Regions from separate parts of the Polaromonas sp. P3_A5 genome, predicted to be linked through region 1. Evidence: predicted binding sites of a transcription regulator. Region 1 holds the regulator's gene; the other holds the start of a gene.

Region 1 (10,223 bases):
AAGCGGAACAGGCGGCATTCGATGGGACCATTCCACATCGGCACGCGCCGCGATTCTTTCAGGCGCATCTTGCCCGGCAGTTTGAGGTCGGGCGTGAGCACGTGAGCGGTCCAGCCGGCGTAGTTTTTCTTCCAGTGCGCGGCCAGTTGCGGAAAAAACTCCGTCGCTTCTTCGCCCCAGGCGTTTTGTGCCTGTTCGCGGCCGGGATTGGCAGAACGGTCGCGCGAAGTCTCGAAGGCGGGCTCTTCACGCGTGTCGCCCCGATCGCCGCTGTCCCGGTTCAGCGGCTGGCCAAATTCATCGATGGGTTGGTTGCGGTGGTCCTGCTGCACGCGTCCTTCGGCATGTCCTTGCTGGCGGCGCTGGTCGCGTCCCTGCAGGCCGGTGATGCCGGCCACGCCTGCCACATCGATCCGTTCGCCGTAAGGCGGGTTCACCAGCATCACGCCCGAAGGCGCAGGTGGCATACGCTGCAGCGCGTCGCCGCCGCGGAATTCCACCGCATTGGCCACACCGGCACGTTCGGCATTGCGCTCGGCAAAGTCAACCATGCGGAAAGACACGTCGCTGCCGAACACCTTGGCCGTGGGCTCGGTGATGGCGGCTTCGGCCTGGTCGAGGAGGCCGTCCCACACGTGGCCCTGGAAGGGCAGGTATTTCTGGAAGGCAAAACGGCGGTTGATGCCGGGTGCGATGTTGCACGCGATCTGCGCGGCTTCAATCGCGATGGTGCCCGAGCCGCAGCAGGGGTCATAGAGCGGCACGCCTTCTTTACAGAGCTGATCCCATCCGCTGGCGGCAATCATGGCGGCGGCCAGGGTTTCCTTCAGCGGGGCATCACCCTTGTCTTCACGCCAGCCGCGCTTGAAGAGCGGCTCACCCGAGGTGTCGATGTAGACCGTGACGGTGTCCGTCGTCAGGTGCACGTAGACGCGCACGTCGGGCCAGCGCGTGTCGACGCTGGGGCGCACGTCGTCGAACTTGGCGCGAAAGCGGTCGGCGATCGCGTCCTTGATCTTCAGCGCCGCGAAGTTCAGGCTTTGCAGCGGGCTGTGCTGGGCGGTGATCTCGACCTTGAAGGTCTGTTTGGGCGTGAACCAGATTTCCCAGGCCACGTTGGCAGCAGCGTTGTAGAGGTCTTGCTCACTGCGGTACTGGTTGTGCTGCAGCTCGATCAGTACACGCTGCGCCAGCCGGCTGTGCAGGTTGAGCTGCAACGCGTCGCGCCACGACGCCTGCAGCTGCACGCCGGCGCGCCAGGCTTTGCCGTCGATCCCGGTGACACGCTTGACCTCGGTGGCCAGCAGGGTTTCGACGCCTGCGGCGCACGGTAAAAACAATTGGAGTTGATTCATGACTGACTTTGAGGGACGGGCAGCGCGGCCTGATTGGGCGGCTAGAGTGATTTGCGCAGGTTGGCGGGCGCTATGCGCAGGGCTTCGCGGTACTTGGCCACGGTGCGGCGTGCGCATTCAATGCCCTGCTCCTTGAGCATTTCGGAAATCTGGTTGTCGCTGAGCGGTTTCTTGAGGCTTTCGGACGAGACAAATTGTTTGATGAGCGCGCGTACCGCCGTGCTGGAAGCATTGCCGCCGGTTTCGGTGCCGAGCGCGGAGCCGAAGAAATACTTGAGCTCAAAGGTGCCGAAAGGGGTGCCCATGTACTTGGCCGTGGTCACGCGGGAGATGGTGGACTCGTGCAGGCCCAGCTCGTCGGCGATTTCGCGCAGCACCAGCGGGCGCATGGCGAGTTCACCGTGCGTGAAGAAATTTTTCTGCCGTTCCACAATCGCACTGCTCACGCGCAGGATGGTGTCAAAGCGCTGCTGGATGTTCTTGATGAACCAGCGGGCCTCCTGCAGGCGCTGCTGCAGCGCCTGGCCGCCCTGGCCCTTGTGCTGCTTGAGGGCATTGGCATAAATGTCGTGCACGCGCAGGCGCGGCATGACGTCGCCATTGAGCGAAACCTTGAAGCCCCGGCCCGACTTCACAACGATGACGTCGGGCACGATCAGGTTGCGCTCCACATTCACGAAGCGGCGCCCGGGCTTGGGATCGAGCCGGCCTATCACCGTGATCGCGCCCTTGATGGCGGCTTCGGTGAAACCGCACAGGTGCGACAGGCGCTTGACGTCGCGCTTGGCCAGCAGCTCCATCGGTTGCTTGCACATGGCAATGGCTGCGCGGGTTTCTTCGCAGTCCTTGCAGTCCAGCAGCTGCAGGCTCAGGCATTCCGCCAGGTTGCGCGCACCGACACCGGCAGGCTCCATGTGGTGCAGCAGCTTGAGCGCCATCGCAAAACGCTGCTCCAGTTCTTCCGCCTGCGCCATGTCATCTCTTGCAAGACCGGCCGCGAGCGACGCCAGGCTGTCTTCAAGGTAGCCGTCGTCGTTGAGCGATTCAATGAGGAAGTGCAGCGCGGCACGGTCTTCCTCCGACAGGCGCAAGCTCAGCGATTGCCGGTGCAGGTGGTCCTGCAGCGACTCATGGCTGCCCGTGAGGTCGGAGGCCTCGGCTTCGCTCTCTTCATTGTTGTTCTTGCGCGCCGGTGCGTCGCTTCCCCACTCGCTGTCGTCGGGCGTGGTTTCTACCGTGCCATCGCCTTCCCAGCTTTCCTCGAGCTTGGGCTCCGCACTGACTTCTGCGTCATTCGGGGCTGTAGCGCTAGTCTCGTCTGCGCCGCCAGCTATCGAATCCGTAGCAGATTCAAACTCGCGGCTGTCCTGGCTTACCGGCGTGTTGATGTGCTCCAGCCCAAACTCTTCGCGCACCGCCGTCTCTTCCGACACTTCCAGAAACGGGTTTTCGTCGAGCATCTGCTCGACCTCCTGGCTCAACTCAAGCGTCGACAGCTGCAACAGCCGGATCGACTGCTGTAGTTGAGGTGTCAGCGCAAGATGCTGCGAGACGCGGAGTGACAGACCTTGTTTCACTGGATTTTCAAACTTGCGGAAGGTTGAGGCGATACGTCTTTAACCAGCGGGCGCCGCCGAACTGGCTTTGCCAGGCCGCAGGCGCCGTCCCCGGAGGGGGAGAGGGAGCTACACGAAGTGAGCGACAACAGGGGGGAACCATGTTCTACATCTTGAAGTGTTCGCCGAGATAGACGCGGCGCACATCGGCGTTATTCACGATCTCGGACGGTGTGCCTTGCGCCAGCACGTGGCCGTCGCTGATGATGTAGGCATGGTCGCAAATGCCCAGTGTTTCACGCACGTTGTGGTCGGTGATCAGCACGCCGATGCCGCGCGATTTGAGGAAACCGATGATGCGCTGGATTTCGATCACGGCAATGGGGTCGATACCGGCAAACGGCTCATCCAGCAGGATGAAGCGCGGCTGGGTTGCCAGCGCCCGCGCGATTTCGACCCGGCGGCGCTCGCCGCCCGAGAGCGCCGGTGCCGGTGAGTTGCGCAAATGATCTACCCGCAAATCCTGCAGCAGGGCGTCGAGCCGCGACTCGATGTCTGCGCGCCCCAGCGGTTTTCCGGTTTTGTCGAGCTGCAGCTCCAGCACGGCACGCACGTTTTCTTCCACCGTGAGCTTGCGGAAAATCGACGCTTCCTGAGGCAGGTAGCTCAGGCCCAGGCGGGCACGCAGGTGAATCGGCATGTGCTCGACCGACTCGCCGTCGATGGAAATTTCGCCTGCATCGGCGCGCACCAGGCCCACGATCATGTAGAACGAGGTCGTTTTGCCCGCGCCGTTGGGGCCCAGCAGGCCCACGACTTCGCCTTTTTGCACGGACAGCGAAACGTCCTGCACCACCTTGCGGCTGCCGTACGATTTTTGCAGACCTTGCGCAACAAGGCGGCTGGGGGTCAGGGCAGGAGCGGCCGGGGCCGCTGAAGTGTCAGTCACCACATCCATCTGTGCAGGTCTTTCTAGTTCTTTTCATTGCCCAGCGTCGTGCTGGGGCGCAGAACCGGGGCTGGGCCCGCGGGCGGTGCCGCAACGGGTGCCGAGGCTGTCGCGCGGGGTGACAGCATGGCGCGAACCCGCCCCGTGGGGTTGCTGGCCGTACGGTTTTGCGCGCCCCCATCCACGGTGAAGACGTCGGTGTTGTTGTCATAAACAATCAGGCTGCCGGTGGTTTCGTCCACCAGGGTGGCACCGTTGTAGCGGCGCACCACCGCCCGCTTGATGAACTTCACCAGGTCGGCGCGGCTGTCATATTCAATGCGTTCGCCTTCGCCTTCGATGTACTCGTCTACGCCGTCACGCTTTTTCCGGTAAAACGCCAGCTTGCCGGGCGCCGCGACGGACACCGCCTGCTGGTAGCCCTCGGGATCCTGCATGACGTCAACGCGCTCGCCGCGCACGATGGTCGTGCCCTTGGTGATCACCACATTGCCGGTAAAAACGCTGGTTTGCTTCAGGTCGTCATAACGCAGGGCATCTGCCTCCGCGTTCATGGGTTTGTCCCGATCAGCTTTTTCGGCAGCGGCCGGGAAAGCCGACCCCAGCGCCAGGATGACCGGCAGGATGAGGGAAAAAATGGGGTGTTTCATAAGGCACGAATCTTGCTGCTTGGTGTTGGGTCATTGTAGCCATGCCAGCTGCGGGAATGGCTTGCACGGGGAATATTAGGGGCATAAAAAAACCCGCCGGAAATCGGGCGGGTTTTTTGAGCCGGTGTTTGGCGCGGCGCACGGCCGCGGGCGCTTTCTTTATTTGGCCTTGCGGGATTGGGCGATCAGGTGATCTGTGACCTGCAGCGCGCGGGTCATGGTTTGGGTTTGGTCCGACGAGGTGTAATAACGCCCGGCGATACCCAGCGACGGCACGCCGGCCACTTTGTAGCTGTCCTGCAGCTGTGTGGCCTTGCGCGCCTTGGAGGCGACCGAAAAGGAGTTGTAGAACTCAACGAATTTGGCCTTGTTGAGGCCCTGCTTTTCAGCCCATGCAGCTATCAGCTCGGGCGTGTTAAGCGGTTGTTTTTCCACATGAATCGTGGCAAACACCTTCTTGTGAAGTTCCTCAATTTTTCCCATGGCCTCAAGCACGTAATACAGGCGCTGCTGAGGTTCGAAATCGGGCCGGAAGGACACTGGAACACGCCGCACGGACACGTCCTTGGGGATCTGCTTCATCCAGGCTTCGAATTGCGGCTCGAAGGCGTTGCAATGGGGGCAGTTGTACCAGAAGAATTCCACCACCTCGACCCGGCCGGCGGCGGCTTCGGTCGGCGCCGGCTTGTCCAGCGTCAGGTAATCCTCGCCGTCCTTGAAGGCCTTGGCCTGGGCTTGTGCCAGGGTGGGCAGGGCGGCGATGCCGCCCAGGGCGGCGGCTGAAAACGAAAACTCACGGCGTTGCATCAGATTTTTCTCCTGGAATGACAGAAATAGCCCGGAAACCGCCCCTCTGGCGGATGCCTCGTGGCGCGGGGTATAGGGGTTTGTACACCAGCCTCGTGAAAAGTTCAGCCTATCGTTGGACGAGGGCTTCAGCGCTGGACCCGGACCAGCGCGGTTTCAATGGAATTGTTGTCCAGGCGCTCCTTGGCCTTGTCGGCATCTTCCTTCTTGTCGAAAGGGCCAAGACGCACGCGGTACACGGTGCGGCCAGCCTGCTCGCGTTCCGTCACTTTGGCCTGCATGCCCAGCAGCAGCAACTTGGCGCGTTGCTGTTCCGCATCTTCCGGCGTGCGAAAGGCACCGGCCTGAATGAAATAGCTGAAGGGATCCGCTCCCGGACCGGATGACAGGCCTTCGACCTTGGCCTTTGCCAGATCGCCCAGCGGATCGGCAGGCGCTGGTTTGGCCACTTTGGCCGGCGCTGAAGCGGCGGCCTTGGGGGTGGCTCCGGCCGAGGGGTCGGGTACTGGAACACCAGGCACTTCAACCGCTGCCGGAGGAGGCGGCTTGGGCTGGTTTTTGCCGGCCAGCGGGGCGTTCGGGTTCCAGTCCTTGTTTTTCTTGGCTTCAACAGCATCGCTGTCGGGGTTGCGTGCCTGGCTCTTGTTCATGAAAGGAACCGGCACCTTGGTGATGTAAACCGCTACCGCCAGCGCCGCGCCCAGGCCGATCAGCGCGCCAATGATCAACCCCAACAGGGTTCCGCCTCGTTGTGTATTCATACCTTGCCCACGTTCATTGCCTTGTCCTGAAATTCGCATGGTTTTCGCCACGGTTTACATCTTGCGCGGGGCGCTCACGCCCAGCACTGCGAGGCCATTGTGCAACACCTGCGCAGTCGCGGCGACCAGCGCCAGACGGGCAAGCTTCACAGCTTCGTCGTCCACCAGGATGCGCTCGGCATCGTAATAGCTGTGATAACTGGCCGCCAGCTCACGAAGGTAAAAAGCCACGTCGTGCGGTGCAAATCCGTCAGCCGCGTTGGTCAGCATGTCGGGGTACTTGGCCAGCAGCAGCATCAATGACTGCGCCTGCGGGCTGTCCAGCGCCGAGAGGTCGACAGCTTTGAGGCTGGCTTCGTCGCCACCCTGGCCGGCCCAGGTGGTGAGGATGGAGCAGATGCGCGCATGCGCGTACTGCACGTAATACACCGGGTTTTCATTGTTTTTGGCCAGCGCCAGGTCAATGTCGAAGATGTATTCGGTGTCCGGCTTGCGGCTGAGCAAAAAGAAGCGCACGGCGTCGGCGCTGGTCCATTCGATCAGGTCGCGCAAGGTGACGTAGCTTCCGGCGCGCTTGGAAATTTTGACCTCTTCGCCGTTGCGCACCACGCGCACCATGGTGTGCAGGACGTAGTCGGGGTAGCCCTGGGGAATGCCTTCGCCGGCGGCCTGCAGCCCGGCGCGCACGCGGGCAATGGTGCCGTGGTGGTCCATGCCCTGGATGTTGATGGCCTTGCCGAAGCCGCGCTCCCACTTGGCCAGGTGGTAGGCCACGTCGGGGACGAAGTAGGTGTAGCTGCCGTCGCTCTTTTTCATCACGCGGTCTTTGTCGTCGCCGTAGTCGGTCGACTTCAGCCACAGCGCGCCATCCTGCTCGTAGGTCTTGCCGGCCTCTTTCAGTCTGGCCACGGCGCTATCGACACGGCCCGAGCTGTACAGGCTGGACTCAAGGTAGTAGTTGTCGAACTTCACCGAGAAGGCCTTCAAGTCCAGGTCCTGCTCGTGGCGCAGATAGGCCACGGCGAACTGGCGTATCGAGTCCATGTCTTCCACGTCGCCCGAGGCGGTGTATTCGCGGTCGTCCGACTTGACGGTCTTTTTGGCCAGAAAGTCGGCCGCGATGTCGGCGATGTAGTCGCCGTTGTAGGCCGACTCGGGCCAGCCGGCGTCACCGGGCTTGATGCCTTTGGCGCGCGCCTGTGTGCTGGTGGCCAGGGTCTGGATCTGCACGCCCGCGTCGTTGTAATAAAACTCGCGCCAGACCTTGGCGCCTTGCGTGGCGAACAGGTTGCAGATCGCATCGCCCAGCGCGGCCTGGCGGCCGTGGCCCACATGCAGCGGGCCGGTCGGGTTGGCCGAGACGAACTCGACGATCATCTTGCGTGCCGGGTCGGCCGGCTGCACGCCGAACTGCGCGCCGGCGGCCAGCACTTCGCGCACGGTCTCCTGCTTGGCGGCGGGCTTGAGGCGGATGTTGATGAAACCGGGGCCGGCGATTTCGATGGCGTCTACCCAGCGTTCAAACGCGGGCTTCTTGAGCAGGTTGGCGCGCAGGCTTTCGGCCACCTGGCGCGGGTTGAGCTTGAGCGGTTTGGCCAGCTGCATGGCGGCCGTGCAGGCGAAGTCGCCATGGGCCGCCACCTTGGGGGATTCAAAGGCAGCTTTGTCGCCTGCGCCGGGGGAAAGTTCTTCCAGCCCCGCGGCCAGAGCCGCGAGCAGGTCTTTTTTAATCGAGAGCATGGTCTGATTTTACGGTTAAGCCATCTGCCGTTCGGACCCCTCAGATACCCGGTCATCGAATTTGCCCGGCGCGGCGTTATGTGTTGGAATTCCAGCCGGAACTCAAACCTGTTTCCCAACCCAATGGAGCCACCATGAAAAAGCTGTTATCCCTGATCGCCGCCGTTTTTGCCGTCTCGATGGCCTTGTCTCCGGTGGCGCACGCCGCGGACGCTCCAGCCAAAACCGCACAGCAAACCAAAATGGGCGCCTGCAACAAGGACGCTGAAGGCAAGAAGGGCGATGAGCGCAAGGCATTCATGAAAGAGTGCCTGAGCGCCAAGAAAGAAGCACCAACGCAGCAAACCAAAATGAAAACCTGCAACGTCGACGCCAAGGGCAAAAAAGGCGACGAACGCAAAGCCTTCATGAAAGAGTGCCTGAGCAAGTAAGCCGGTCTTTTCAGATCAAACCAGCCCGCCATGAATGTCATGGCGGGCTTTTTTTGTGCCAATATTCCTCCTGGGCGCTATTAATTCGATAGCTGTTTGCGCTTGTCTACAAAGCGCTAGCGGTACTTTTCATCTATAAACGCACCGTCACACCTGCAGCAGCTGCCCCTGCGCCGCCTGCTTGACCGCCTGTGTCAATCGCTGCGCCGCAACGGATTCACGTGCCCAGTGCTGCCAGTACAGCCGCACGTCGACCGTGCTGCCCGGCAGCACTTCCTGCAGCGGCGGCTTGCGGGTGCGCGCGGCCAGCAACAGGTCGGGCACCATGCCCCAGCCCATGCCAAGCTCCAGCGCAAGCTCAAACGCATCCACCGCCGGCACGAAGTGGCGCGGGTACAGCGCGTCGCGCAGCCCGAAATGCTGTTCAAGAAAAGTATCCTGCAGCGCGTCCTTGCGGTTGAAGATCACGGCAGGGCTGGCTAGCAGGCGATGGGCCAGCCGGTTCGGTGCGGCCTTGCCACCCGCCGCGGGCTCGTTCCACTGCGCCACCAGCGCGGGCGAGGCCATGCAGCGGTAACGCATCACGCCCAGCGGTTCAGCCACGCAGCCCCGCATGGCCTGCGCCAATGCGGTGACGCAGCCCGTGACATCCCCGCTTTTCAGGGCTTCCTGGGTGTGGTCCTGATCGTCCACCACGACATCGAGCAGCAGGCCGTTAGTGTGCAGGGCTGAGGCCACGCCCGGCAAGAACCACGTGCTCAGGGAGTCGGCGTTCACCGCCACGCTGAGGCTTTGCAGGCGAGCGGGCTTTCCCCCGCCCTGCAGCCCGGCCAGCAGATCACCCTCCATGAGGCGAACCTGCCGGGTGTGCCCGAGCAAAGCCTGGCCGGCCGACGTGGCGCGTACCTGTTTGCCGCGCACCAGGAGCCGCTGCCCCAGTGCGGTTTCAAGTGACTTGATGCGCAGGGACACGGCAGCCAGCGTCAGGCTCAGGGCCTTGGCGGCTTCGCCGAAACTGCCGTGCTCAATCACGGCGGCCAATGCTTCAAGTTGTCGGGCATCGAGCATGTTGTTAGGCGCCTACTAAATCAATTAATAATTGACTAAAGCTAATTTTAGTTAATTCTATTTAACTATTATGAGCCCTGGCACACACTTGCGGCCATGAACCCGCTCACCGCCCCCGCCTTCCTGACTGGCATGGTCCTCAGCCTCTCGCTCATCATGGCCATAGGCCCGCAGAACGCCCACGTGATCCGCATGGGCCTGCTACGCCAGCATCTCTGGCTCACCGTCGCCGTCTGTGTGCTGACCGATGTGGCCCTGATCGCCGCAGGCGTTGCCGGCCTTGCGCAACTGGGCGGTCTTTCCGACAAGCTGCTGGGCGCCATGACCGGCGCGGGCGCGCTGGTGCTGCTGGTGTATGGCGCCCAGGCCATGCGGCGCTTTCTGCAGCCTGCGCACGCGTCTGCCCAGAACCCCGATATGGCCGGCGCAGAGGCCATGCCGCGCCGCAAGGCCATCGGGCTGGCACTGGCGCTGTCGTGGCTCAACCCCCATGCATGGCTGGACACCGCCGTGGTCATCGGCACCGCATCACTGGCTTACGCCCGGCCGGACAACGCCGTCTTCGGCCTGGGCGCCATCACGGGTTCATTGCTGTGGTTTACCGGCCTGGGTGTGGCGCTGTGGTGCGTGGGGCGCAGGCTCAACACACCGGCCATATGGCGCGCGATGGACCTGTTGGTAGCGCTGATGATGTGGGGCACCGCCTTCTGGCTGGTGCATGGCCTGTTTTCAGCCTGACGCTGCAGCGCGGGTGTGTGCCTAACCAAAGCCTCGGGCCAGAAAGACGGCGGCCAGCGGAATGAACGGCAGGATGTGCGCCTGCACCATCACCAGCCGCCGCGCTTGTTTGACTTCCAGCGCATCGGGCAGGGCGCCGCTGGCGCGCAACTCACGGCGCCAGCGCAA
Region 2 (10,223 bases), on a different contig from region 1:
GGTTTGCACCATGCGCAGTACGCTGGCGCGCGAGGCGCCGATCTGCTGCGTTTCCGTGACGAAGTCGTTGGCAACGCCCAGCAGTTTGATGTTGTTGGCCTGGCTATAGGCCAGCGCGGCAGCCAGTTCCGTCTGCGTGAAGCCGTCGCCGGCAAGCAGGGGCTGGAGCAGCTCGAAATAGGGCTTCCACAGCGCATCCACCTTGTCCTCCAGCTCGCGGCCCCGGCTGGACACCACGGGCTCCAGGTACACCGGTTTGCCGTCGCCGCCGGGAATGGTGCCGCCTTCGCGGAATGCGACATGGGAGGCCTGGAAGATCTTTGCGCCTGAACGCAGCTCGGCCAGTGTCTCGGGCTTGTAAGGCGTGCCCGCCACCCGCATGGCGTCGAGTTCGAGCAGGGTGCGTGCGACACGCTGCGAAACATAGCGCTGGCGGCCGGAAAGGTTGATGGCCACGGTGTCCTGGTCGATCTTGAACGAGGTGTAGAAGTTCAGGACCAGCACCCCCAGGTCAAACAGCAGGAAAAGCGCGACCGCGATGATGATTTCACGGTACTTCCCGAGCGAGGCGAGGCCGCTCGAGCGCGCAGGCCGTGTGCTGGCCGGTGCGCCATGGGCGATTCTGCCGGCGCCGGGGATTGGCAAAACTGCAGACATTGGAAACCTCCTGCTTGGTTGTTTAGTCGCGGGCCACCGCAGAACCGGCTTTGCCGGGCTGCTGGTGGCGCCCCCTCGAGGGGGAGGCGCCAAAGGCGCTTCGGGGGCGAGTCTTTACTCAGGCTGCTTTTTCGACGTGACCCTGGCGGGTGTAAAGGAAATCGATCACGGCTTTGCGGTAACCCAGGTAGCGGATGTCTTCGGCCAGCGCCACGCGGGAACGCGGGCGGGGCAGTTCCACCGGCAGCACTTCGCCGATCGTGGCGGCGGGACCGTTGGTCATCATCACAATGCGGTCGCTCAGCAGCACGGCTTCGTCGACGTCATGGGTCACCATGACCACCGTGCTTTGCGTGGTGGCGACGATTTGCAGCAGTTCGTCCTGCAGCTTGGCGCGGGTCAGGGCGTCAAGGGCGCCGAAAGGCTCGTCCAGCAGCAACACCTTGGGTTCCATCGACAGCGCGCGTGCAATGCCGACGCGTTGCTTCATGCCGCCCGAAATCTCGCCGGGACGTTTTTGCGCAGCCGGCGTCAGTCCGACCATGGCCAGTGCGGCGTCGGTGCGGGCCTTGAGTTGCGCCTTGCTTTCGGTGGCTGAGAACACGCGCTCGACAGCGAGGTAGACATTTTCAAAGCAGGTGAGCCAGGGCAGCAGCGAATGGTTCTGGAATACGACAGCGCGCTCGGGGCCGGGTCCGGCAATCTCGCGGTTGGCGCACAGCAGGCTGCCCTCTGTCGGCGTGGTCAGGCCGGCAATCAGGTTGAGCAGCGTGGATTTGCCGCAGCCTGAATGGCCGATCAGTGTGACGAACTCGCCTTTGGCGACCGTGAGGTTGATGTGCTGCAGTGCGCAGAACGGCCCCTTTTTTGTCTTGAAGGTTTGCTCGACGCCCTGGATTTCGATGTATTTGGTGGTGAAGGATGTCATGGCTTGGTTCTCCTTTTGTTCGAGCGGTTCAGTTCTTGACTTCTTCAAACGTGAAGGCTGTGGCGAGCTTGATCAAGGCGAACTCCAGCACCAGGCCGACGATGCCGATCACGAAGATCGCGATGATGATGTTCTTGACGTTGAGGTTGTTCCACTCGTCCCAGACCCAGAAGCCGATGCCGACGCCGCCGGTCAGCATCTCTGCCGCCACGATCACCAGCCAGGCGGTGCCGACAGCCAGACGAACGCCGGTCAGCATGTAGGGCAGCACGGCAGGAAAGAGAATCTTGGTCACTATCTTCCACTCGCTGAGGTTGAGCACGCGAGCCACGTTCATGTAGTCCTGGGGCACGCGTTGCACACCTACAGCCGTGTTGATGATCATGGGCCAGATGGAGCAGATGAAGATGGTCCAGATGGCGGCCGGGTTGGCGCCCTTGAAGACCAGCAGACCAATCGGCAACCAGGCCAGCGGCGACACCGGGCGCAAGAGGCTGATCAGCGGGTTGAACATGCGGCTCAAAAAATTGAAACGGCCGATCATGAAGCCGACCGGTATGCCGACGACAGCCGCCATGCCGAAGCCCATGGCCACGCGCTTGAGTGACGACAGCACGTTCCAGCCCACACCCTGGTCATTCGGCCCCTTGCTGTAGAACGGATCACTGAAGATCTGCACCGCCTGCACAAAGGTGTCTTTGGGCGAGGGAATGCTGCCGGCCGTGCCCATGAAAACAAGCTCCCAGATCAGCACCAGCAAACCCAGGCCCAGGAGGGGGGGCAGGACGCTGAGCCAGAGCCAGGAGGCATCGCCGGATGGCTTGGTGATGGGGGTGGGTTTTGTTGGAGCGTTCATGCTGTTTTGGGCTGTAGCGCCCGTTGGATGAGCGCCACCAGCTATCGAATTGATAGCGGCAGCATCTCTGGGCCTTTCGTTGCTGCGGCTTGCCGGGGTTGCCGCCTCCAGCGGGTTGTGAAATACGGCACTGACCATGGCGTCACCTCTTTACGTAGGAAGGTTGGGTGGGGTGTAGCGTGGATATCGCGTGGGTGTTCAGGCGTGAACCTTGAAACTGTCGGCGTATTTTTTCGGGTCCTTGCCGTCCCACACGGTGCCGTCCATCAGCTTGCTGCTGCGCATGATGTCTTTGGGAACGCTGGCCTTGGCCGCCGTGGCTGCCTGCTTGTAGACGTCGATGTGGTTGATTTGCTTGGCAATGCCCAGGTAGTCTGGATGGTCCTTGATCAGGCCCCAGCGCTTGTGCTGTGTGAGGAACCACATGCCGTCGGACAGGTAAGGGAAGCTCACCGCACCGTCGTTGTAGAACTTCATGTAGTTCGGGTCGTCCCAGGTCTTGCCCATGCCGTTCTGGTAGCGGCCCAGGATGCGCTGGTTGATGGCGTCCACGCTGGTGTTGACGTAGCTCTTGTCGGCCACGGTCTCGGCCATCTTGTTTTTGTTGGAGAGGCTGGCGTCAATCCACTTGCCGGCTTCGATGATGGCGGCGGTCACGGCACGCGCGGTGTTGGGGTATTTCTTGACGAAGTCGGCGGTGGTGCCTAGTACTTTTTCTGGGTGGTCCTTCCAGACGTCCTGGGTGGTCACGGCGGTCACGCCGATGCCGTCGATGATGGCGCGGTGGCCCCAAGGCTCGCCCACGCAGAAGCCGTCCATGTTGCCCACGCGCATGTTGGCCACCATCTGCGGCGGCGGCACGGTAATCACTTTGGCGTCCTTCATCGGGTTGATGCCGTTGGCGGCCAGCCAGTAATAAAGCCACATGGCGTGCGTGCCGGTGGGGAAGGTCTGGGCGAAGGTGTATTCGCGCTTGTCGGTCGCCATGAGCTTGGCCAGGCCCGCGCCGTCAACCGCGCCTTTGTCGGCGAGTTTTTTGGACAGCGTGATGGCCTGGCCGTTGTTGTTGAGCGTCATCAGCACAGCCATGTCTTTCTTGGGGCCTGCCGTGCCCATGTGCACGCCGTAGACCAGGCCGTAGAGCACGTGGGCGAAGTCCAGCTCGCCGTTGACGAGCTTGTCGCGCACACCGGCCCAGCTGGCTTCTTTGGTCGGGATGATCTTGACGCCATATTTCTGGTCAATGCCCAGCACCGAGGCCATGACCACGGAGGCGCAGTCGGTCAGCGGTATGAAGCCGATCTTCACTTCCTTCTTCTCCGGCGCGTCGGAGCCCTGGGCGTACACGGCAGCGCGCAGGGCGGGGTTGATGCCCACGGCGCCTACGGCCGCGGCCTGCAGCACGGTGCGGCGTGTCAGCGAAGATTTCAGCAGTTCAGTCATGTTGGCGGCTCCTGATAGTTAAAAACGAAAGACAAAACAAAAAAGGCGCTCGACCCGGGCAACACGTTGAACGTGATGCGGGGTGCGAACGCCTTTGTTCCTTGGGGGCACCACACACTTCGCCATTGAAGTGCTGTGCCGGTCGGCCATCTTTGACCAGTGCCTAGGGCATTGCAAAAGCTGTGCCAGGGTTGGCGGGTGTCGTTAGGACGCGGTGGTTTTGAGAGTGGGTGCGCCCAGTTATGCGAGCCATGTGAAGTGCGCTGTGGGCAGTTGCGGGGCGGGATGACGCAGGGTTGCAGGTTGATGTTTGCACCGTATTTGTGCGCTGCACCAATTGAGGGTTTATTGAGGCCTGGCCGGCGATTCAGCCCAGCAGGTCCAGGGCGTCCAGCATGCGCTGGGCTACTTCGCCTAGGCGCAGGCCCTTGTCCATGGCGGCCTTGCGCAGCTTTTCGTAAGCGGCCTGCTCAGACAATCCCTGGCGCTGCATCAGCATGCCTTTGGCCCGGTCTATGACTTTTCGGTCATGCAGCTCTGTTTTGGCATGGGCCAGTTCTTTGCGCAGGCCCTGTTCGTGTTCAAAGCGCGCCATGGCCACATCCAGGATGGGGCGGATTCGATCCGGGGAGAGGCCGGCCACCACATAGGCCGACACGCCGGCGGCGACGGCATCCTTCACGTGGCTGGTGTCGTTGTCGTTGGTGAACAGCACGATGGGCCGGCGGGCGTCCCGCGTTGCCATGACCACATGCTCCAGCGAATCGCGGGCCTCACTTTCGGCGTCCACGATGATCATGTCGGGTTGCAGTTGCGCCAGGCGCTCGTCCAGGAAGGTATCGGCCGGGAGCACCGCGACAATGTTGTAACCGTTTTCCAGCAGGCCGATACGCAGCTGGCGCGAGCGCTCGGCCAGTTCCCGCGCATGGGCGTCATCGGACACGGACTCCAGCAGATCCGGGGCGATGATGACAAGGCGCAGGGATTGGGACGGTGTCATGTGCGTAGTCGTGCAAGAAACGTGCCCCCACAGTCGTTCACTGCGTGTAACTCCCGAGGCCTTGCTGGCCGCAGCTCACGAGACGTTTCGCCTCTGTCGCCCGTCCAAGCCTGCACAGGCAGGCTTGGAGCCGCGGGCTCCAGCCCCTCGGGGACCGCCCGCCTGCAGCCCCAGTTGATGTGAGGAGTTACCTCAAACCTTACACTTGGACGATGCTAGTTCTAGGAATCGAATCGAGTTGCGATGAAACCGGTGTGGCGCTGGTGGATGCCAGCGGCGGCGGAGTGCCGCGCCTGCTGTCGCACGCCTTGTTTAGCCAGATAGACATGCACCAGGCGTATGGCGGTGTGGTGCCCGAGCTGGCCAGCCGGGACCATATCCGGCGCGTCTTGCCCTTGACACATCAGGTCATGGCAGAGGCGGGAAGCAGCCTTGCACAGGTAGATGTGGTGGCTTATACGCGCGGCCCTGGGCTTGCAGGTGCGTTGCTGGTGGGGGCGGGTGTGGCCTGCTCGCTGGCGGCGGCGCTGGGCAAGCCGGCCATGGGTGTGCATCACCTGGAAGGGCATTTGCTGTCGCCTTTTTTGAGTGCCGACCCGCCTGAATTTCCTTTTGTGGCGCTACTGGTATCCGGCGGGCATACCCAATTGATGCGCGTGGACCGTGTGGGAAGTTATGAATTGCTGGGTGAAACCATTGACGATGCGGCGGGTGAGGCCTTTGACAAGTCGGCCAAGCTGATGGGCCTGCCTTATCCAGGAGGGCCACATCTGTCGAAGCTGGCTGAGGGCGGTGACGGCGCGGCCTTTAAGTTGCCGCGACCCTTGCTGCACAGCGGCGATCTTGATTTTTCCTTTGCCGGGCTCAAAACCGCGGTGCTAACGCAGGCCAAAAAACTGGGGCCGGATCTGGAAAGCCGCAAAGCCGATCTGGCCGCGTCTACGCAGGCGGCCATCGTTGAAGTGCTGGTGAAAAAATCACTCGCAGCCATGACGCAAACCGGGTTGAAGCGCCTGGTGGTGGCTGGCGGCGTGGGCGCCAATGCGCTGCTGCGCAGCCAACTTGATGCCGTGTGCAAACAGCGAGGCATCCGCGTGCATTACCCCGAGCTGCATTTATGCACCGACAACGGCGCCATGATCGCCCTGGCGGCTGGCATGCGCCTGCAAGCCGGGCTTGAAACGCTTCAGCGCGACTACACGTTTGATGTGAAGCCGCGCTGGAGTTTGACCCCCACGGTCGCTCGCGCCGCGTAGCTCCCTGCCCCCCGAGGGGGCCGCTGCGCCTGCGGCCCGGCAAAGCCGGTTCTGCGGCCCTGGCTGGCAGGGACGGCTACCCGGCTTTGGTCGGTGGCTACTGGATGTCGAGGTGGGTGACGTTGCTGACAGGGACTTTTTTGCCCAGTGTCAGGGTCAACACGCCGTTTTCCAGTTTGGCGCTGCTGTTGGCGGTATCGATTTCCAGCGGGAAGCGCCATGCGGCCTTGATCTTGCGGGGTGCGTCTTCCTTGCTGGAGACACGAACCACGTCGCCTTCAATGCCGATATCCAGTTGTTCGCGGGCCAGGCCGGGAACGTCGAATTGCAGGGTATAGGCCTTCTCGAGGTCTTCCACGTTGGCAGCCTTGGCGGCGCCGGTGTCAGACAGCGACGAGAAGGTATCGTTGAGGAATTTTTCCAGGGCGCCGTTGCTCACGACGGGTGCGTAGTGGCGTTGAAAGGCACGGGCAGGGCGATGGGCGAGAGAGTAAAACATGGCTATTCCTTGATGGATGAACAAGGGGTGTTTTCCCCTTACACTGCGCGGCGCTCACCGTGATTGCCGCTTGCACCCCAGTTAGGTGTGCAAGCGGTTTATTCAAGCCAAATCAGGCAAAAGACCAGGGTCTATTTTTTTATGCAGAAACACTTGAAACGCTTCCTCATGGCCCTATGTCTTTGCGCCTCGGCGGCGGCGTTCGCGCAGACCGCAAGCCAGCCGCCTGTGCCGGCACCTGTTCGTATTGCGCTGATCGAAAGCCTGTCAGGCGCATTCGCCAATACCGGCGAAGCGGTGTTCCGAAACCTCGTCTGGGCCACTGAGCGCGTCAATGCCCGTGGCGGTGTGAAGCTGGCAGGCGGCCCGCGCAACCTGGTCGTTGAGCGCTACGACAGCAAGGGCCAGAACGAAGAGGCGCTGGCGGCATTGCGCTCGGCGATCGACGACGGCGTGACCATCGTTGCACAGGGCAATTCCTCCGCGATTGCGGCTGTGCTGATCGACGCCATCAACAAGCACAACGAACGTGAGCCGAACAAGCGCGTGCTGTTTCTCAACTACTCGGCGGTCGACCCGATCCTGACGAATGAAAAGTGCAGCTACTGGCATTTCCGCTTTGATGCGCATGCAGACATGCGCATGGCCGCGCTCATGGATGTGCTCCGGGACGACAAGGCGCTCAAAAGCATTTACCTGATCGGCCAGGACTACAGTTTCGGGCAGGCCGTGCTGCGCGAGGCGCGCAAGCAACTGGGTGCGCAGCGACCCGACGTGCAGATCGTGGGCGACGAGTTGCACGCGCTGGGCCGTGTCAAGGACTTCATTCCCTATGCCGCGAAGATCAAGGCCAGCGGAGCGCAGGCAGTGCTTACGGGCAACTGGGGTAACGACCTGACGCTGTTGATCAAGGCGGCAAGGGAAGTCGGTTACGAGGGCAAGTTCTATACCTTCTACGGCAACGCGCTGGGCGTGCCGGGCGCGCTGGGCGATGCCGGCGTAGGCAAGGTGATCGCGGTGGCCGACTGGTTCCCGAATGAGGCGGGCGTGCAGTCCGAAGCCTTCTACCAGTCCTTCCGCCAGCGCTTTCCCAAGCCTCAGGACGACTATGTGCACATGCGCATGCAGCTGATGATTGAGGCCCTGGCCCAAAGCCTTGACAAAGCGGGCAGTGCTGACGCCGGCGCGGTGGCGGCGCAGCTTGAGCGCAGTACGGTCACTTTTGCGGGCCACAAAGGCGCGATGCGCTCGGCCGACCACCAGTTCCAGCAGCCGCTGCTGGTGGCGTTGATGGGCAAGCAGGGTTCGCCGGGTGTGAAATTTGACGTGGAGGGTTCCGGCTACGGTTTTCGCGTCATCAAGACTATTTCGCCCGAAAAGGCCGAGCAGCCCAACAGCTGCAAGATGGTCCGGCCTTGAGTTCAAATTGGCTGATTGAATAATTGATTGAAGCCGGCAGGCGGACGGACTATCCATGAGAAAAACTGTTTTAGATCTTGAAGAATCGATGATCCGCCAGGTGGCCAACGCGGGTATGGGGCGCGATGACGTCCTCAAGTTCTGGTTTGGCGAGAGCGATGAGGTCACGCCCGCGTTTATCCGCGATGCGGCGGCTGCATCGTTGCAGCAGGGCGAGACTTTTTATGCGCAAAACCTGGGCTTGCCAGAGCTGCGGGAGGCTATTGCCAATTACGCGACGGGCCTGCGCTGTGCGGGGGCCGCGCCGATCACGGCCGAGCGCATCGCTGTGACTTCCGGCGGCGTCAATGCGCTAATGCTGGCGGTGCAGGCGCTGGTGGATGCCGGCGACGAAGTTGTGGCCGTGACGCCTGTCTGGCCCAACCTGACGGCCCAGCCGGCCATCATGGGCGCGCAGGTCAAATGCGTCAGCCTCAAGCCGGTGGCAGGCGAGTGGCGGCTTGATGTGGCCGAGCTACTGGCCGCCATCACGCCGAAAACCAAACTACTCATCGTCAACGCGCCCAACAATCCCACTGGCTGGACGCTGTCGCGCGCCGAGCAGGAGGCCATCCTGGCGCATTGCCGCAAGACCGGGACCTGGATCCTGGCGGACGAGGTCTATGAACGGCTTTATTACGAGGCCACCCCTAACGGTTGCGCCCCCAGTTTTCTGGATATCGCCGCGCCCGAGGATCGACTGGTGGTCGTTCACAGCTTTTCCAAGAGCTTTTTGATGACCGGGTGGCGCCTGGGCTGGCTGGTGATGCCGGCTGCCATGACGCCACACATGGGCAAGCTGGTGGAGTTCAACACCTCCTGCGCGCCGGTGTTCGTGCAGCGGGCCGGGCTGGTGGCCATCGAACGCACGGCCGATATCACGCCCCGGGTGGTTGCCCATCTGAAAACCTGCCGCGACACTTTGGTGCCGCTGCTGCAGGCCGTGCCGGGCGTGCAGTTGGCGCCGGCCAAAGGCGGCATGTACGCCTTTTTCAGGCTGGAAGACCAGGCGCGCTTTGGGGACTCGCTGGAGACGGCCAAACGCCTGGTCGTGGAGGCCGGGCTGGGTCTGGCGCCCGGCAATGCCTTCATGGTCAACCCAGGCCCGGAGGCCCAGGGCTGGCTGCGCTGGTGTTTCGCCAGCCAGGACGTGGACAGGCTTGGGCAGGGGGTGGGGCGCCTGAGGCGCTGGCTTGGGCTATAATCCAAGGCTCTGCGCAAATTGAGGCCCCAGATAGAAGTTTTAGGGGCCTTTTCATGCCGGAACACGACGAAAGCGGTTTATTCAACTCCCATGTCGGGAACGCTGCTTCGCTCGCAAGCGCACCTCGGTGCAAGAAAGAGAAAACATGATTGCAAAATCAATCAAGGCCGAAATCGTTCAGGCCAACGCACGTGCCGCCGGCGACACCGGCAGCCCTGAAGTTCAAGTGGCGCTGCTGACCGGCCGCATCAACGAACTGACCCCCCATTTCAAGGCCAACGCCAAGGATCACCATGGCCGCCGCGGTCTGCTGCGCATGGTGAGCCGCCGCCGCAAGCTGCTGGACTACCTGAAGTCCAAAGATGCCGAACGTTACACCGCGCTGATCGCCAAGCTTGGCCTGCGCAAGTAATCGGTAACAACGATTTGAAAGCGCCTGAGTTAGTTCACTAGCTCAGGCGCTTTTTACTTCGGAGCAAGGCAAAACGAGCACGCGCTGTGTCATTCCACAAGAAAAGCCCTGGTCAGGCCTCTGATCCCAGGCATTTTGTGGAATGGCATCGTGTTCAGCCAGCCGCCGCTCCGGGCCTCCCGCACTGCCTCAAGTGCGTGAATTTAGTGGAGATAAGAACATGAGCATTTTCAACAAAGTCACCAAGTCTTTCCAATGGGGCCAGCACAAAGTCACGATGGAAACCGGCGAAATCGCACGCCAGTCCAGCGGCGCCGTCATCGTTGATATGGACGGCACCGTGGTGCTGGCCACCGTGGTTGCCAAGACCGATGCCAAGCCCGGCCAGGATTTCTTCCCCCTGACGGTTGACTACCTTGAGAAAACCTACGCCGCCGGCCGCATTCCCGGCAGCTTCTTCAAGCGCGAAGGCCGCCCCAGCGAATTCGAAACGCTGACCTCCCGCCTGAT

Evidence for each region. Region 1 encodes sigma-54, which starts transcription at its own class of promoters, with help from an activator protein. Its sites were predicted from a motif close to TGGCANGNAANCTGCTTT; they were not measured.
Region 2: AC1DU8_RS13820 (CmpA/NrtA family ABC transporter substrate-binding protein) is a predicted target of sigma-54. The motif match lies at 4,055-4,072, and genes of this name have one in related genera.

Annotation. Positions count from the first base shown of each region.
Region 1 is NZ_JBFUGF010000004.1:101,465-111,687, reverse strand. Features, by position in the region: gene AC1DU8_RS21790 (THUMP domain-containing class I SAM-dependent RNA methyltransferase) at 1-1,355, opposite strand, end outside; gene AC1DU8_RS21785 (RNA polymerase factor sigma-54) at 1,397-2,932, opposite strand; gene lptB (LPS export ABC transporter ATP-binding protein) at 3,078-3,869, opposite strand; gene lptA (lipopolysaccharide transport periplasmic protein LptA) at 3,884-4,510, opposite strand; gene AC1DU8_RS21770 (thiol:disulfide interchange protein DsbA/DsbL) at 4,670-5,317, opposite strand; gene AC1DU8_RS21765 (SPOR domain-containing protein) at 5,446-6,078, opposite strand; gene argS (arginine--tRNA ligase) at 6,133-7,818, opposite strand; gene AC1DU8_RS21755 (PsiF family protein) at 7,953-8,249, shown strand; gene AC1DU8_RS21750 (HTH-type transcriptional regulator ArgP) at 8,397-9,317, opposite strand; gene AC1DU8_RS21745 (LysE/ArgO family amino acid transporter) at 9,414-10,055, shown strand; gene AC1DU8_RS21740 (DUF2214 family protein) at 10,077-10,223, opposite strand, start outside.
Region 2 is NZ_JBFUGF010000001.1:2,882,760-2,892,982, reverse strand. Features, by position in the region: gene AC1DU8_RS13835 (ATP-binding protein) at 1-657, opposite strand, end outside; gene AC1DU8_RS13830 (ABC transporter ATP-binding protein) at 776-1,585, opposite strand; gene ntrB (nitrate ABC transporter permease) at 1,614-2,441, opposite strand; gene AC1DU8_RS13820 (CmpA/NrtA family ABC transporter substrate-binding protein) at 2,640-3,884, opposite strand; gene AC1DU8_RS13815 (ANTAR domain-containing response regulator) at 4,252-4,884, opposite strand; gene tsaD (tRNA (adenosine(37)-N6)-threonylcarbamoyltransferase complex transferase subunit TsaD) at 5,097-6,140, shown strand; gene AC1DU8_RS13805 (Hsp20/alpha crystallin family protein) at 6,238-6,639, opposite strand; gene AC1DU8_RS13800 (branched-chain amino acid ABC transporter substrate-binding protein) at 6,781-8,058, shown strand; gene AC1DU8_RS13795 (pyridoxal phosphate-dependent aminotransferase) at 8,114-9,301, shown strand; gene rpsO (30S ribosomal protein S15) at 9,447-9,713, shown strand; gene pnp (polyribonucleotide nucleotidyltransferase) at 9,934-10,223, shown strand, end outside.